DNA from 2 places in the Halobacillus sp. H74 genome. Region 2 is predicted to be linked to the other one. Evidence: riboswitches for the same ligand, from Rfam matches in the RefSeq annotation. Region 2 holds a riboswitch; the other holds the start of a gene.
The links. A riboswitch is a leader RNA that binds a small molecule or an ion and turns the genes downstream of it on or off. The one in region 2 is predicted to bind S-adenosylmethionine.
Positions count from the first base shown of each region.

Region 1 (7,154 bases), on a different contig from region 2:
TTAATTTCAGAGCTTCCTTCACTTCCTCCTTCTTCAGAACCTGAAGTATTATCTTCAGAAGAACCACAAGCAGTAAGTACAAGTACAAATAATAAGGCAAGTGCGCCTGTCCAAATATTTTTCATTTTATAAACTCTCCCTTTAATATATATTTTTTATCTTTTATCCAATTTACGGGTTGCTAAGTCCCCGATGAATTGGAAAATAAAAACAATGATAATGATGATGACAGTACACATAAACACTACATCCCAGTTACTACGCTGGAATCCATAGAAATAAGCAAAGTCACCTAAACCACCAGCTCCGATCGCGCCTGCTACAGCGGTATAACCAATCAATGCAATGGCCGTGACAGTAATCCCGGAGATTAGTGCTGGCTTTGATTCCGGCAGCAGTACTTTGAAAACGATTGTTGAGTATTTAGCCCCCATTGATTTGGCTGCTTCTACAACACCTTTATCCACTTCTTTCAATGCAATTTCTACCAGACGTGCATAAAATGGCGCTCCTCCTATGATTAAAGCTGGCAAAGCGGCTTTAGGTCCTCGAATCGTACCCATTAAGAAATCCGTAAACGGGAATAATAGCAAAATCAGAATAATAAATGGAATGGCACGAAATATGTTAACAAGCGATGCTGTGACCCAGTTCAGCATTTTATTCTGCCAGAGCCCCCCTGGACCAGATAAATAAAGTAATAAACCTAGTAATAATCCAATAACGAACGTTCCAGCAACAGAAATCAGTGTCATATAAATGGTTTCATTTGTAGCTGTTATCATGTCTTCCATTCTTACGTTCGGAAATAACTGATTAAACATGAGGATTCACCTCCACTTCTACAGAGGTCGATTCAATATACTCTATTGCTCTCTCAATTTCACTCTGTTCCCCGTCAAACTGGACGAACATTGTTCCGTACGCCCCTTTTTGGGTTTGAGTGATTTTCCCATGAAGGATATTTACATCTAACTCGAATTTTCTTGATATATCACTGATTAAAGCTTGGTTAGTACTCTCACCAACAAAGTGAAGCTTAATGATTTCACCAGTTCGATAATTATCTTTGATCAACTGCATGGAAGTTTCTTTTTCCGGATCCCCCATTACTTGGTCCACGAATCTTTTAGTGACTTTTTTTTCTGGATGTAAAAATACATCTAGTACATCACCTTGCTCAACGATTTTCCCCTGTTCCATGACAGCTACTTGGTGACAAATTTTGCGGATGACATGCATTTCATGAGTAATGAGAACAATCGTCAAGCTTAATTTTTCATTGATATCGACAAGTAAGTCTAAAATTGAATCTGTAGTCTCGGGATCCAAGGCAGAAGTAGCTTCGTCACAAAGCAGCACTTTTGGATTATTAGCCAAAGCTCTGGCGATTCCAACCCTTTGCTTTTGTCCTCCACTCAATTGTGAAGGGTATGAATTGCCGCGCCCACTCAGCCCTACAAGTTCAATCAATTCATTAACCCTTTTTTGGCGGTCTCCTTTGGATACCCCTGCAATTTCTAAAGGGAAGGATATATTATCATAGACCGTTCGTGACCATAAAAGGTTGAAATGCTGAAAAATCATCCCTATTTCTTGCCTGGCGACTCTAAGCTTCCCTTTACTTAAAGCTGTCAAATTTTGATCATCCATAGTAATACTTCCTTCAGTGGGGTCCTCCAAACGGTTCAAAAGTCGAATGAAGGTACTTTTACCAGCACCACTGTAACCTATTACTCCATAAATTTCTCCTTTGCCTATATTTAGACTTAAATCATCCACCGCTCTAACTTCTTGGTCTTTCGTATGGAAGATTTTCGATAAGCCTTCGATTGAAATCATGGTGTCTCCCTCCATTTCAAAAAAACGCCTTACTGTTATGAGAACAGAAAGGCGTTTTTGTGTCGTCTTAATATCTGTTCTCTCATCTGCCAAAGGAATTTCAACTTTGCAGGAATTGGCACCTTACCAAGTTTTCACTTGCCGGTTGCCGGGCATCACAGGGCCAGTCCCTCCGCCACTCTAGATAAGAGATTTTAGCATATTAACTTATTATTACTTTAACTCACTTTAGCATCACAAGATGGATTCTAGCACTGTGGGAATTTTGTGTCAACTATAACCCGTGGTATTTCGACAAATTTCAAAATTATTTGGATGAATGAGTGTCAAAGTATCCTTTAACAAACGACCGCAATGATATCCTCTATCAACTGAAACTAAAAAAACCCCTTCAAAATAGAAGAGATTCCCTGTCTGTCTCTTCTCATCTGTCAAAGTCTGATGACTTTGCTGGAATTAGCACCGTGCATTATTTTGCCGGTTGCTGGGCATCGTCGGGCCAGTCCCTCCGCCACTCTGGATAAGTGAAGATGTCGTTATGAAATTATAATATATGTTAGCATGGGGTTGAGAATAACGTCAAACGTTAATTTCATCTTATACAAGGAGAATGATTATGAAAGAACAAGCCCCTCATTTTGAACTCCCTTATATTACTGGAGAATCAACTTATAACCTGGAGGATGACATAGAGAAAGTTATCGTCCTGACCTTTTGGACCTCTTGGTGTCCTGATTGTGGAAAAGACCTTCCCAAGAAAGAACAGCTTTACAGTACTGTGGATCACGAAAAAGTGAAGATGGTAACTATAAATGTTTCAGGAAGGGAACGGGATGTAAAAGAAGGCGTTGAATTCGCTGAAAAGTTTTTAAATCAACCGACTCTCGTTGATGAGGGACGTATGACATATGACTTGTATGCTTGCCAGGGCGTTCCGACGACGATCATCATCGATCAACAAGGAAACATTCATGACCGCTTTGGCGATCAAGCATCCTTTTTGGATGTTGTAGAATCTCTCGGTGCCCTAATTTAGATAACATCAGCAACACCCCCTAACACATTACTATGGATTACTTTTCATATAAGGTCGTGGCAAGGGAGAGTTCAATGCATTGTCATCCGACTCCTTTTCTTTTACTCCCTTGTCAGGACTTCCCTTTATGGGGGCAGTGCAGGAAAATCATACATAACACCACTGGAAATAACTCGAGTACTTTGACTTGAATCAAAATATCAAACCAGCACTTCGACTTACAATGTCTTCTTCTTTAAAAGTCACCAACATAAAACTCCTCCCAATTCGTAATTTCGCAAGAGGAGGAGCCCTTCGTCATTTCCCGGGTAATTATTAACTTATTCTACATAGTTAGATATTTTGTCCCTCATAAATGGAACAGAATGAAATGCATAAATTTTTTCAATCACTTTTCCTTCTCTGGTCACCAAAAGGCAGGGAACACTTTTAATCTTAAAGTGCTCCATCAGTGATGGGTGAAGAGAAGCGTTCATTTCTTGGAAAATATCTTTTTCATACAAAGCTTCCAATGTGGAAAGCATTTTTTTCGCCAAGTGACAGGTACCGCAAAAAGGGCTTTGTACAAAAGTGAGTGTTATTCTATCAGCACGAATCATTTCTACGGTTTCATTAGGTACAAGTTCTTGCACAGGAGTCCTCCTAAATTAGATAAATCGGTTTTACATTGAAATGCCTGCTCAGCAAAGCTCTAGCTATCTCGGGCTCAGGGGTCGCCGCCACTTCACGAAAAGCTTTGTCAATATAAATATGTTCTGCGTGGGGGAGCTCTTCAGTTAATTGCTTACGCAACTTATAGCCTGAATCGTCTTCATCAACTAAAATATAGACAGAGCGTTCATCCAAATTAAAATCGAGAATCATTTCTTCCATGCGCTCTATTCCTAAGGTCCCATGAGTACAAATGATTTCAACTTCTTCATCCAGCACCTTTTTCAGCTTCTTCTTGTCTGTGATACCTTCTACAATGACAATACGTTCTCCATCCATCTTCATCACCTTCTATATAGAAACAGACCATGCCAAAGGGGCATGGTCTGAACATGATAAGATCAAACGCGATCATGTCAGACAAGGAAGCATATGTAGCCCTGTCTGTACAATTGCTTGTAAATTTAATAAGAATTAATCTTCATTTATCATTTCTTTATATTCTTCTGGAGACATCAATTCTTCTTTCTCAGATGAATTGCTTGGTTCAACAACCACCATCCAAGCTTTATCATACGGAGACTCGTTGACAAACTCCGGACTATCTTCTAATTCTTCGTTAATTTCTACAACTTTCCCGCTGAGAGGTGCGTACAATTCAGACACAGTTTTCACTGATTCTACACTTCCGAATGGTTCGTCTGCTTCTAATTCTTCGCCGACTTCCGGCAGCTCTACAAATACGATGTCTCCGAGTTCAGACTGAGCGAACTCAGTAATTCCAATACGGACTTTTTCTCCTTCTTCTTTCACCCATTCATGTTCTTCAGAGTAAAGCAAGTCTTTTGGTAAGCTCATTAAGAAAACCTCCACAATAATAATTATAGTTTAACAGCAATTATAAACATAAAAGCAAAAAGCTTTTATTTCCAACGTTCTGCTCACTTCGCCCAATTTTTTTCGAATTCTTCCTGGTTGAATCCAACAGTCACATATTCACCATCTGTTACAATTGGACGTTTGATCAGCATTCCATCAGAAGCGAGCCATTTGATCATATCTTCTTCACTCGCTTGTTTTATCTTTTCCTTCATATTCAGTTCTCTATACTTCTTGCCACTCGTATTAAAGAATTTCTTCACTGGTTTGCCACTCATATTTACGTAATCTTTCAACTGTTCTTCAGAAGGTGGATCATTAACGATATGTACTGATTCGTAGTCAATCTCTGCTTCATCAAACCACTTCTTCGCCTTTTTACAAGTACCACAACTCGGATACCAATAGAAGGTTACAGACATTCAACCATCCTCCTTCCAACTTGTTGTTTTATATTTTATCATACTGAAGCCGGGAATTTCATGAAAATGTATGAATCTAATATAAGAACAAATGTGTAATTTCCCTAAAGGGACAGGTAAATGCGGACAGGATGCATGAAACAAAGGAAATCAATAAGCTTAAAATCCCAGACAAAGCCCCCTAACTTCATTTACAAAGTGAAGAAGGGGGCTCTGAATGCTCAGGGTTTAAACCGTATACTTTTCTGCATTGATCAATGTTTTAGCAATCGCACGTTTTTTAGTAATCACGTTGATCGGTGTATGCCGTGTCAACTTGCGTAATGCACCCAGCATCATCCGAAGAGAATCACCAGATTCAGCAGCGATTAGTGTCTCTTTCGCATGACCTTCTATGCGATTGAACGCTTCTTGGACATATACCTGTGTATAGAGAAGTTTTTGATTATTTTTTTCTTCGCCATTTTTGTTGATGGCTTTTTCGGTACGGAGAATCGCTGATTCCATATTGTAAATTTCCCCTACGATATCAGCGATATTAACGAGCAATTCTTGTTCATTCTCAAGTTTTTCACCATATTTCTGTGCAGCCAGACCTGCGGCAAGCAATCCGATCTTCTTCGCGTTCTTCAACAAGTATTTCTCTTGTTCTAATGCTTCAATTCCTGGTTCTTCAGGCATCATGGTCATAATTTCTTCCTGTAGTGCTTGTGCTTTCTGAAGGAGAGGCAGTTCTCCTTTCATAGCTTTCTTCAATAATGTACCTGGTACAATCATACGGTTGATTTCATTCGTTCCTTCGAAGATTCTGTTGATCCGTGAATCCCGATACATTCTCTCTACTTCGTACTCAGCCATAAATCCATAGCCTCCATGGATTTGCACCGCTTCATCCACTGCAAAATCAAGTAACTCAGTACCGAACACTTTATTCAGAGAACACTCAATAGCATATTCAGCAATAACTTTCGCTACAGCAGCGCCATCCTTGAGCTCTTCATCTGAGAGTTTACCCATGCTCTGCTCAAATAACCCGACTGTCCGATACACAGAACTTTCATTTGCATAGGTATTGGCGGCTACAGACCCGATCTTCTCCTGAATAAGTGGGAAACTAGCGATTGGGGTTTTGAATTGCTTGCGTTCTTTCGCATATTTCACTGAAAGTTCTAAAGCACGTTTGGATCCGCCGACTCCTCCAATTGCAAGTTTGTATCGTCCTACATTCAGGATATTGAACGCAATCACATGGCCGCGACCGATTTCTCCCAACACATTCTCTACAGGTACTTCAGCATCTTCTAAGATCAATGTTCGAGTAGATGAGCTCTTGATTCCCATCTTCTTCTCTTCTGGACCTGTAGAAACTCCAGGGTAATCGCGTTCAATAATGAAGGCTGTGAATTTATCCCCATCTATTTTAGCGTATACGACGAACACATCAGCAAAGGCGGAGTTCGTAATCCATTGCTTTTCTCCGTTGAGAATATAATGAGTACCAGCATCATTAAGTTTAGCAGTGGTCTTGGCCCCTAGTGCATCTGATCCAGATCCCGGCTCGGTTAGAGCATAGGCCGCTATTTTTTCTCCAGTGGCTAATACAGGGAGGTATTTATTCTTTTGAGCATCATTACCGAAGAATACAATTGGCAAAGACCCGATACCTACATGAGCGCCATGAGTGACCGAGAATCCCCCTGCACGAGAAAACTTTTCTGTAATCAAAGATGAACTGATTTTATCTAATTGCAAACCACCATATTCTTCAGGTACATCCGCTCCAAGCAGTCCAAGATCACCAGCCTTTTTCAATAATGCAACGGAATGTTCAAATTCATGTCTTTCTAAGTTATCAATCTTTGGTACAACTTCTCCTAAAACAAAGTCTTCCGCTGTTTTAGCAATCATCAAATGTTCGTCTGTGAAATCTTCCGGTGTTATGACATCTTCTGCAGCTAAATCCTCAACGATGAACCCTCCACCTTTGATCATTTCTTTTGTATCACTCATAATGTTTTCCTCCCCATTCATATTAGTTCAAATACTCCAGCAGCTCCCATACCGCCACCAATACACATTGTCACAACACCAAATTGCTCATTCCTTCTCTTCATTTCATGAATCAAGCTTAATGTCAATTTAGTCCCTGTGCATCCAAGAGGATGACCCAGAGCAATTGCTCCACCATTTACATTGACTTTTTCAGGATTTAAACCAAGCTCTCTGATCACCCGTAAGGATTGGGATGCGAAAGCTTCGTTCAATTCAAACAATCCAATGTCTGATAAAGACAAACCAGCTAGTCGGAGAGCTTTCGGAACTGC
Region 1 covers NZ_JBQQCI010000004.1:504,046-511,199, reverse strand. The annotation lists gene ACTWPX_RS11795 (MetQ/NlpA family ABC transporter substrate-binding protein) at 1-125, opposite strand, end outside; gene ACTWPX_RS11790 (methionine ABC transporter permease) at 156-824, opposite strand; gene ACTWPX_RS11785 (methionine ABC transporter ATP-binding protein) at 817-1,842, opposite strand; SAM riboswitch class I at 1,922-2,033, opposite strand; SAM riboswitch class I at 2,264-2,369, opposite strand; gene ACTWPX_RS11780 (TlpA family protein disulfide reductase) at 2,459-2,878, shown strand; gene ACTWPX_RS11775 (thioredoxin family protein) at 3,199-3,510, opposite strand; gene ACTWPX_RS11770 (toprim domain-containing protein) at 3,521-3,868, opposite strand; gene gcvH (glycine cleavage system protein GcvH) at 4,004-4,387, opposite strand; gene ACTWPX_RS11760 (arsenate reductase family protein) at 4,471-4,830, opposite strand; gene ACTWPX_RS11755 (acyl-CoA dehydrogenase family protein) at 5,059-6,840, opposite strand; gene ACTWPX_RS11750 (acetyl-CoA C-acetyltransferase) at 6,858-7,154, opposite strand, start outside.
Region 1: another riboswitch for S-adenosylmethionine. It lies ahead of ACTWPX_RS11785 (methionine ABC transporter ATP-binding protein); the one in region 2 lies ahead of ACTWPX_RS03575 (sulfite exporter TauE/SafE family protein).

Region 2 (7,154 bases):
GGAAGCCGTGTGTTTCAGCATTATCGGCTAACGTTCTTGCTCCGATTCCTGTCGTTAAAATGACCCAGTCGAAGGTTTCGTTCAAGTAATCTTCCACATTTTGCTTACAAGTGGCTTCATTCAACCTCTTGGTGCCCTGGATAGGATAAACAGCGGGAATTCCACCCATGTTGACCACGAGATTCGAAATAGAATCAGCACTTCGATCTGCTGCAATTCCGACCTTTTTACCTTCTAATCCTGTCAAATTCCTTCTCCTCTCCAGCCTTTTTTATCTCCTCTAACATTTGTCGTTGGATGGCAGGGTCCTGGTAGCTGTCCTCTAATATTTTTTCAAGGATGTCTTGCTTTACTTCTCTTGAGAAACCAGACCGTTTCAATATTTGCCTGCATTCATATAAGAAGTCTATATAATGTTCATAGTCAGGCGGAAAATGCACCTCTAAATTTCTTTTCAGGTGCGAAGCAAGCATAGGACTTGCCCCACCTGTAGATACGGCAATCGTTAATTTCCCTCTTGTGAAATGAGCGGGAAAATGAAGGTTTCCGCCTTCCCCGCCATCTGCTCTATTAAGAAGAGGCACGTTTTCAGCCGCCGCAGTGATTCTTTGATTTTCTGTCAGGTCATTTGTAGCGATGACTGCAATAAAGGCTCCTTGAATATCGTCAGGTTCGAATTTTTTGTTTTTCCATTGAATTTCATTACGTTGGTATAAAGCTTGCAAACCCTCTATGATGTCAGGACTGATGATCGTCACCTTTGCTCCATGATCAATGAGCGTTTCCGCTCGCTTACAGGCTACTTTTCCACCGCCAATGATAACTGCAGAACGTTTGGCTAAATTTATCATCAGAGGTGGCATTATTGACTGACCCCCGAATCACTCTGCTCTCTTATATGCCCGAGCGCTTCATGGACTCGATCAGCAGCTGCCCGTACCATGTTCGGGTGAGTGTCTAGATAGGAAGCTTGATAGATTTCATACCCACCTGCTGCAAATTCATTTATTTTCTGCTGGATCGACTCTATTAATACCCCTGTAAACCATAAGTAAGGAACGACGATGGTTTTTTCATTGTGATTTACAGATTCTTTGAGACCTTCCTCAAAACTTGGCGACAGAGCTGCTAAATAACAGACCTCGACGCTAGGTGCTCCTGTTTTTTTCTTAAGGATACGAGCAACCCTTTCAATTGACGTTTTCGTGTCGGGGTGCCGGCTCCCCCTTCCTACAAGAAGAATATTTGTCTCGGTATCAATCACTGCACTTGTTTGTTGGATACGATCCACTAGCACATCTACAATTCTCTCTTGGACACCGAGCGGCTCGCCGTAAGAGAATTCAATATGAGGAAACCGGGCTTTCGCTCTCTCTATTTTTTCAGGAATGTCCTTAAAATAGTGACCAGCGCTTAATAATAATACCGGTAAAACAGCTACCTTTGTCGCTCCTTTTCGCACTAACCGTTCAATTCCTTCATGAAAATCCGGGTGAGCAAGTTCTAAGAAACAAATGTGATGGAGAGATACTCCTATCTGTTGATGGACGGTATGAAGAAAGTGGAGTGCTTCATCTGTCGCTTCTTTTCTCCTGCTTCCATGGCTGACATATAACACAGCTTTCATCAGGCTACCCCTTTCTACCCTACAACGGACTCGATGGCTGCCGTTTCTTCTACAGCATAAGGCTCAAACCACTGCAGTTTTTCTCTGAGTTTGACTACATCTCCCACAACAATCATTGATGGATTCTCGATGTGACGAGCTTTTTCCACGATCGTCGTCAGAGTCCCTGTAACCGTTTTTTGCTGCTCTGTCGTTCCCCATTGCACAAGGGCGATGGGTGTATCTGCTTCCCGCCCATATTTCAGGAGGCGATCACAGATGTCGGGTAATTTCTTCACCCCCATATAAATACACAAGGTATCCATACTTTTAACGACGTGTTCCCAATATTCTTCTTCATCTTCTCCAAGCTTGCTGACGCCTGAAATGAAAGCGACTGAAGAGCTGTACTCCCTGTGAGTCACAGGAATTCCTGCATAGGCGGGGGCGGCGACACCGGACGAAATTCCAGGGACGATTTCAAACGGAATGTTTTTGCGTGCCAATTCTTCCGCCTCTTCTCCTCCCCGTCCGAAGACAAAGGGATCACCGCCTTTTAAGCGTGTAACTGTTTTGCCTTGAAGAGCGTATTTGCATAATAGATGATTGATAGTCTTTTGGGATAATGCGTGATGATCCGGCCGTTTACCGCAAAAAACCATTTCGGTATTTTCCCCTGCTTCATTCAGTAGCTCTTCGTTTATCAAACGGTCATACAAAATGACATCTGCCTGTTGGATTGTTTTTAATCCTTTTAAAGTGATTAAATCGTAATCTCCAGGTCCTGCACCAACGATATAAACTTTAGACATCCTGTCACGCTCCTTTTTTAATCCACCCTTTTTCTTCAAGCAAGACCAGCAGTTGATCGGCACAGCTTTTCACATCATAATCGAAGGAGTGTAACACCTGTTCAGGGTCGATCGGTGCTTCATAGGGGGAATCGATCCCCGTGAATCCTTTGATATGACCCTGTCTTGCTTTCTCATATAACCCTTTAGGATCTCTTGCTTCACATTCATCGATCGGACAATCAACATACACTTCTAAAAAGTCTTCTTCAGGGAGAGAAGCACGGATACGGTCCCGATCTTTTTGATAGGGGGAAATGAACGCCGTCAGAACAATTGCGCCGCTATCTGCGAACAGTTTAGCTACCTCCCCGATCCGGCGTATGTTTTCTTCCCGATCTTCTGCTGAGAACCCCAGGTCCGAATTTAGTCCGTGGCGGATGTTATCACCATCGAGCAGGTACGTATGAATCCCTCTCTCATGGAGGAGATGATTCAGCTGGTTCGCAATACTGGACTTACCAGATCCTGAGAGTCCGGTGAACCAGATCACTCCGCTGTGATGGCCATTTTTATTTCTGTAATTTTTTTGGCTGACAGACGCCTGATGCCAGGTTATATTCCTTTCCATTTGAGTCACCCTTTCACTCCTGCGGTCTTTTCTTGTAATCCATCGATCAGAATTTCGACTACTTCAGGACGACTGAATGTTTTTGGCGGTTTTTCTCCATTTCGTAATAGTTCTCTCACTTTTGTGCCAGAAAGAATGACGTGATTTTCTTTTTCATGTGGACAAGTTTTATGCGATGCCATCGCTTCACAGGCTTTGCAGTAAAAACTGTGTTCAAAAAATAATGGCGTTATTTCCAATTCATCCTCTTCAAAATGGCTGAAGATTTTCTGTGCATCATAAGTCCCGTAATAGTCGCCTACACCTGCATGATCCCTTCCGACAATGAAATGGGAACAGCCAAAGTTTTTCCGTACAATAGCGTGGAAAATAGCTTCTCTCGGACCAGCGTAGCGCATAGCTGCAGTGAAAACGGCTAATGTAACACGATCTTTCGGGTAATAGTTATCAATTAAGACTTGATAGCTCTTCATTCGAACATCACTTGGGATATCATCACTCTTTGTTTCCCCGACCAGTGGGTTCAGAAATAAGCCGTCTACAGTTTCAAGAGCCGCCTTTTGGATATATTCATGGGCTCTATGTACTGGATTTCTCGTTTGAAAGCCCACGACTTTTTCCCAACCCAACTGTTGGAACAACTCTCTCGATTCCGCAGGGTCCAGGTAGAATCGATCATCATGTTCTTTTGTTGAGCTTTGAAATACTTCAATATCTCCAGCTACGTAATGATCTGGTCGGCCAAACAACTTCTTCACCCCGGGATGACCCAGATCAGTAGTTAAGTACACATTTTCGGCTTCCTTCTCTTTATCCGGTTGATATATGTCAGATACTTCAATGGCTCCATAAACCTTTCCATCTTTCACTAATTTCACTCGATTTCCTTGCTGCAACTCAGCGGCTGTCGCTTCATCCACCGGAAGGGTGATCGGAATACTCCACGGTGTCCCATCTGCAAGTCTGAGATTCTCGACTACAGAATCGTAGTCTGCTTGATTTAAAAATCCTTCAAGAGGGCTGTAGGCACCATTCGCGATCAGCTCGACATCACTTAATGCCATCGCATCCAATTCAATACTCCCTGTAAAATCCTCCTGCTGATTATTACTCCATTTATTAATTAATTTTCCTCCATGAGGTGTAATGATAGACATTTTATAATTCCTCCTTTTGTTATTCAGCTATTGTTATTTCCAGCTGTATGAAGTCCGCATTCTGTTTTATTGAATCCTTTCCACCTGCCCGACCGGCTCTCGTCTGTACTTGGCGAGGTGCAAGGGATGCAGCCGACACTCGGATAGTTTTGATCATGCAATTCATTGTAATCCAAGCGATTTAGTCGGATATATTGCCAAACGTCTTCCCATGTCCAATGAATTAGGGGGCATACCTTGATTAACTTAAAACGCTCATCCTTATTTACGAAATCAGTTTTACTCCGACTAGGTGACTGTTCACGTCTGAGGCCAGAAAACCAGGCCGCCGCACCTGAGAGTGCATCTTCAAGAGGTTTGATTTTACGAATATAACAGCATTGATCCGGCTGGCGTTTCCACAAGGCTGACCCATGCTCCTCCGCTTGTTCCTCTACTGTCAGTTCAGGTTTTTTCATGTGAATTCGTAATTCAGGGTATCTATTTTTCACTTTTTCAATCAATTCATAGGTTTCCTGGAAATGAAGGCCAGTATCTAGAAAGACTACTTCAGCATCTGGTTTCACCTTTGAAATAAGATCAATGAGAACGATTCCTTCTGCTCCAAAGCTGCAAGCATATACAACATCTGACCCGTATTGTCCATAAGCCCAATGAATGACATCAAGTGCACCCTTCGTTTCGTCATCTGGTTGATGGTTTGTGAATGGATCCCCCGGAAAATGATCATAAGTGACAATATCGTTTTCCATAAGCTCCTCCTTTCATTGCTTCAAACAAAAATACCTTTCTTCGTGGATAAGAAGAAAGGTATTTACTCGGTAAAGTAAGAACCATTCTTCTTATCTTTCCAAGCGGTTCAACCACTTGCTGGAATTGGCACAGTGTCTGATCAACTAACATCAGACCCGTTGCCGAGGCTTCGAAGGGCCAGTCCCTCCACCTCTCATGATAAGAAAACAGGATAGGTTGATTAAGTTTTCTGAAAAACTAATTGATACAAATCTTAGGCTCCTTTTATAGATATGTCAATACCATTTTAAAAAATTACAATTTTTCTGTTAATTTCGGAATTAGTTCTTGACATAACATTCAGTGTCCATTAGTTTTAGATATATTATCATTTTAAAAATTGAATCCTTATGAAGAGTCGGGGGAGGAACCTGGTCTGACGATCCCGCAGCAACCACACTGAAAGGTGCTCATTCCAGCAGACAACTCGTCTGAGAAATAAGGAGAGGCTTTATTTGGACCTCTTCTCATTGGAGAGGTTTTATTTATGTCTTTTTCAGACCTCTTCAACCATAAAACCAAGTAAACTTATATGTTTAATCAAAGGAGAGGTTGTTTTTGAATAAATTATTAATTTTCGCATTGGTAGGATTTTTCACCCAGTTAATTGACGGTGCCCTTGGTATGGGATTCGGCCTGACATCTTCCTCAATCTTACTCACTTATGGCCTGGCACCTGCAGTTGCTTCTGCTTCTATTCATATGGCCCAGGTTGCCACAACAGCTGCTTCCGGATTCTCTCATTTCAAGTTTGGCAATGTCGATAGGAGACTTGTCCTAAAACTGGCCCTGCCCGGCGCGGTCAGTGCATTTTTCGGTGCAGCTTTATTAAGTCGCATCCCTGGTGAAACCATTCGCCCATACATATCCGTTTTTCTTCTGGGTTTAGGAATTTACATCGTAGTCCGTTTTCTTTCACTTAATCGGAATAAAACGCTCAATAAAAGCGACAAGCCGCTGAACAAGCGATTTATCTACCCATTAGGTTTTGTCGGTGGGTTTCTCGATTCGATTGGTGGCGGAGGATGGGGGCCGGTTAATACGCCTGTCCTTCTTTCACGTGAAAAGATCGAGCCGCGTAAAGTGATTGGGACTGTGGACACAAGTGAATTCATCGTGACTATTTCAGCAACACTTGGATTTTTGACTTTTTTAGGATGGGAACAATTCAGTTGGCTGTTGGTGTTCGCGTTCATCATCGGCGGTGTGATAGCTGCACCTCTTGCAGCATGGCTTGTCCGTATTATGCCTCCGCTCGTCCTCGGAGTACTTGCCGGAGGGTTCATCGTATTGACTAATGTAAGAACCATTATGATCACCATACCTCTCAATAGCACAGGAACCGTCCTGATTTATTCTCTATTGATAGCTGGTTATATTGTGGCAATCGTTCATTCTGTAAAAAAGTACGTCAAACTGAAACGTACGAACCTCCGCAGTCAAACTTGACTGCCTATCCCTTTTAACAGAAAAAAGGCTCAGAGCTAATACTCTGAGCCTTCGCGTATGGCAGATCCGTTCACAGGTGAGGGTACTTTTTTCTATTCAATGGAGAAAATATAAGAATAGATCGGTTGACCACCCACGTGAATCTCCACCTCTAAATCTTCATATGTTTCTTCAAGGTATTCTTCAAGCTCTGTGACTTCATGTTCTTCGACGTCTTCCCCTGTCAGAATCGTCAGTATTTCATCTTCGTTCTCATCAATCATTTGACTTAACAGCGTTTTAGCTGTTGTCAGGGCATTTTGATCAGTTGAGGAAATTTTGCCATCCGCAATCCCCATGAAATGATCTTTCTCAATGTTCAGGCCATCGATTTGCGTATCTCTTACCGCATACGTAATTTGACCGGTTTTCACGACGGACATAAGGCTGATCATTTCATCTTTATTCGCCATCAGGTCTGCTTCAGGATTAAATCCTAATAAAGCACTCATGCCTTGAGGAATGGTTTTAGTCGGGATGACCACAACTTCATCTTCTGCGATTTCCGCCGCTTGCTCAGCAGCCATCACGATATTTTTGTTATTCGGCAAAACTAACACACGTTTAGCATGAGCTTCTTTGATGGCTTCAGATAAATCCTGTGTACTTGGGTTCATCGTCTGACCACCCTGGATGACCACAGTGGCTCCGAGACTTTCAAATAATTTTTTGATGCCTTCCCCCATGCT
Region 2 covers NZ_JBQQCI010000002.1:69,309-76,462, reverse strand. The annotation lists gene ACTWPX_RS03610 (uroporphyrinogen-III synthase) at 1-247, opposite strand, end outside; gene ACTWPX_RS03605 (NAD(P)-binding protein) at 228-863, opposite strand; gene ACTWPX_RS03600 (sirohydrochlorin chelatase) at 863-1,627, opposite strand; gene cobA (uroporphyrinogen-III C-methyltransferase) at 1,642-2,418, opposite strand; gene cysC (adenylyl-sulfate kinase) at 2,423-3,028, opposite strand; gene sat (sulfate adenylyltransferase) at 3,034-4,185, opposite strand; gene ACTWPX_RS03580 (phosphoadenylyl-sulfate reductase) at 4,209-4,937, opposite strand; SAM riboswitch class I at 5,025-5,143, opposite strand; SAM riboswitch class I at 5,323-5,422, shown strand; gene ACTWPX_RS03575 (sulfite exporter TauE/SafE family protein) at 5,536-6,426, shown strand; gene ACTWPX_RS03570 (DAK2 domain-containing protein) at 6,519-7,154, opposite strand, start outside.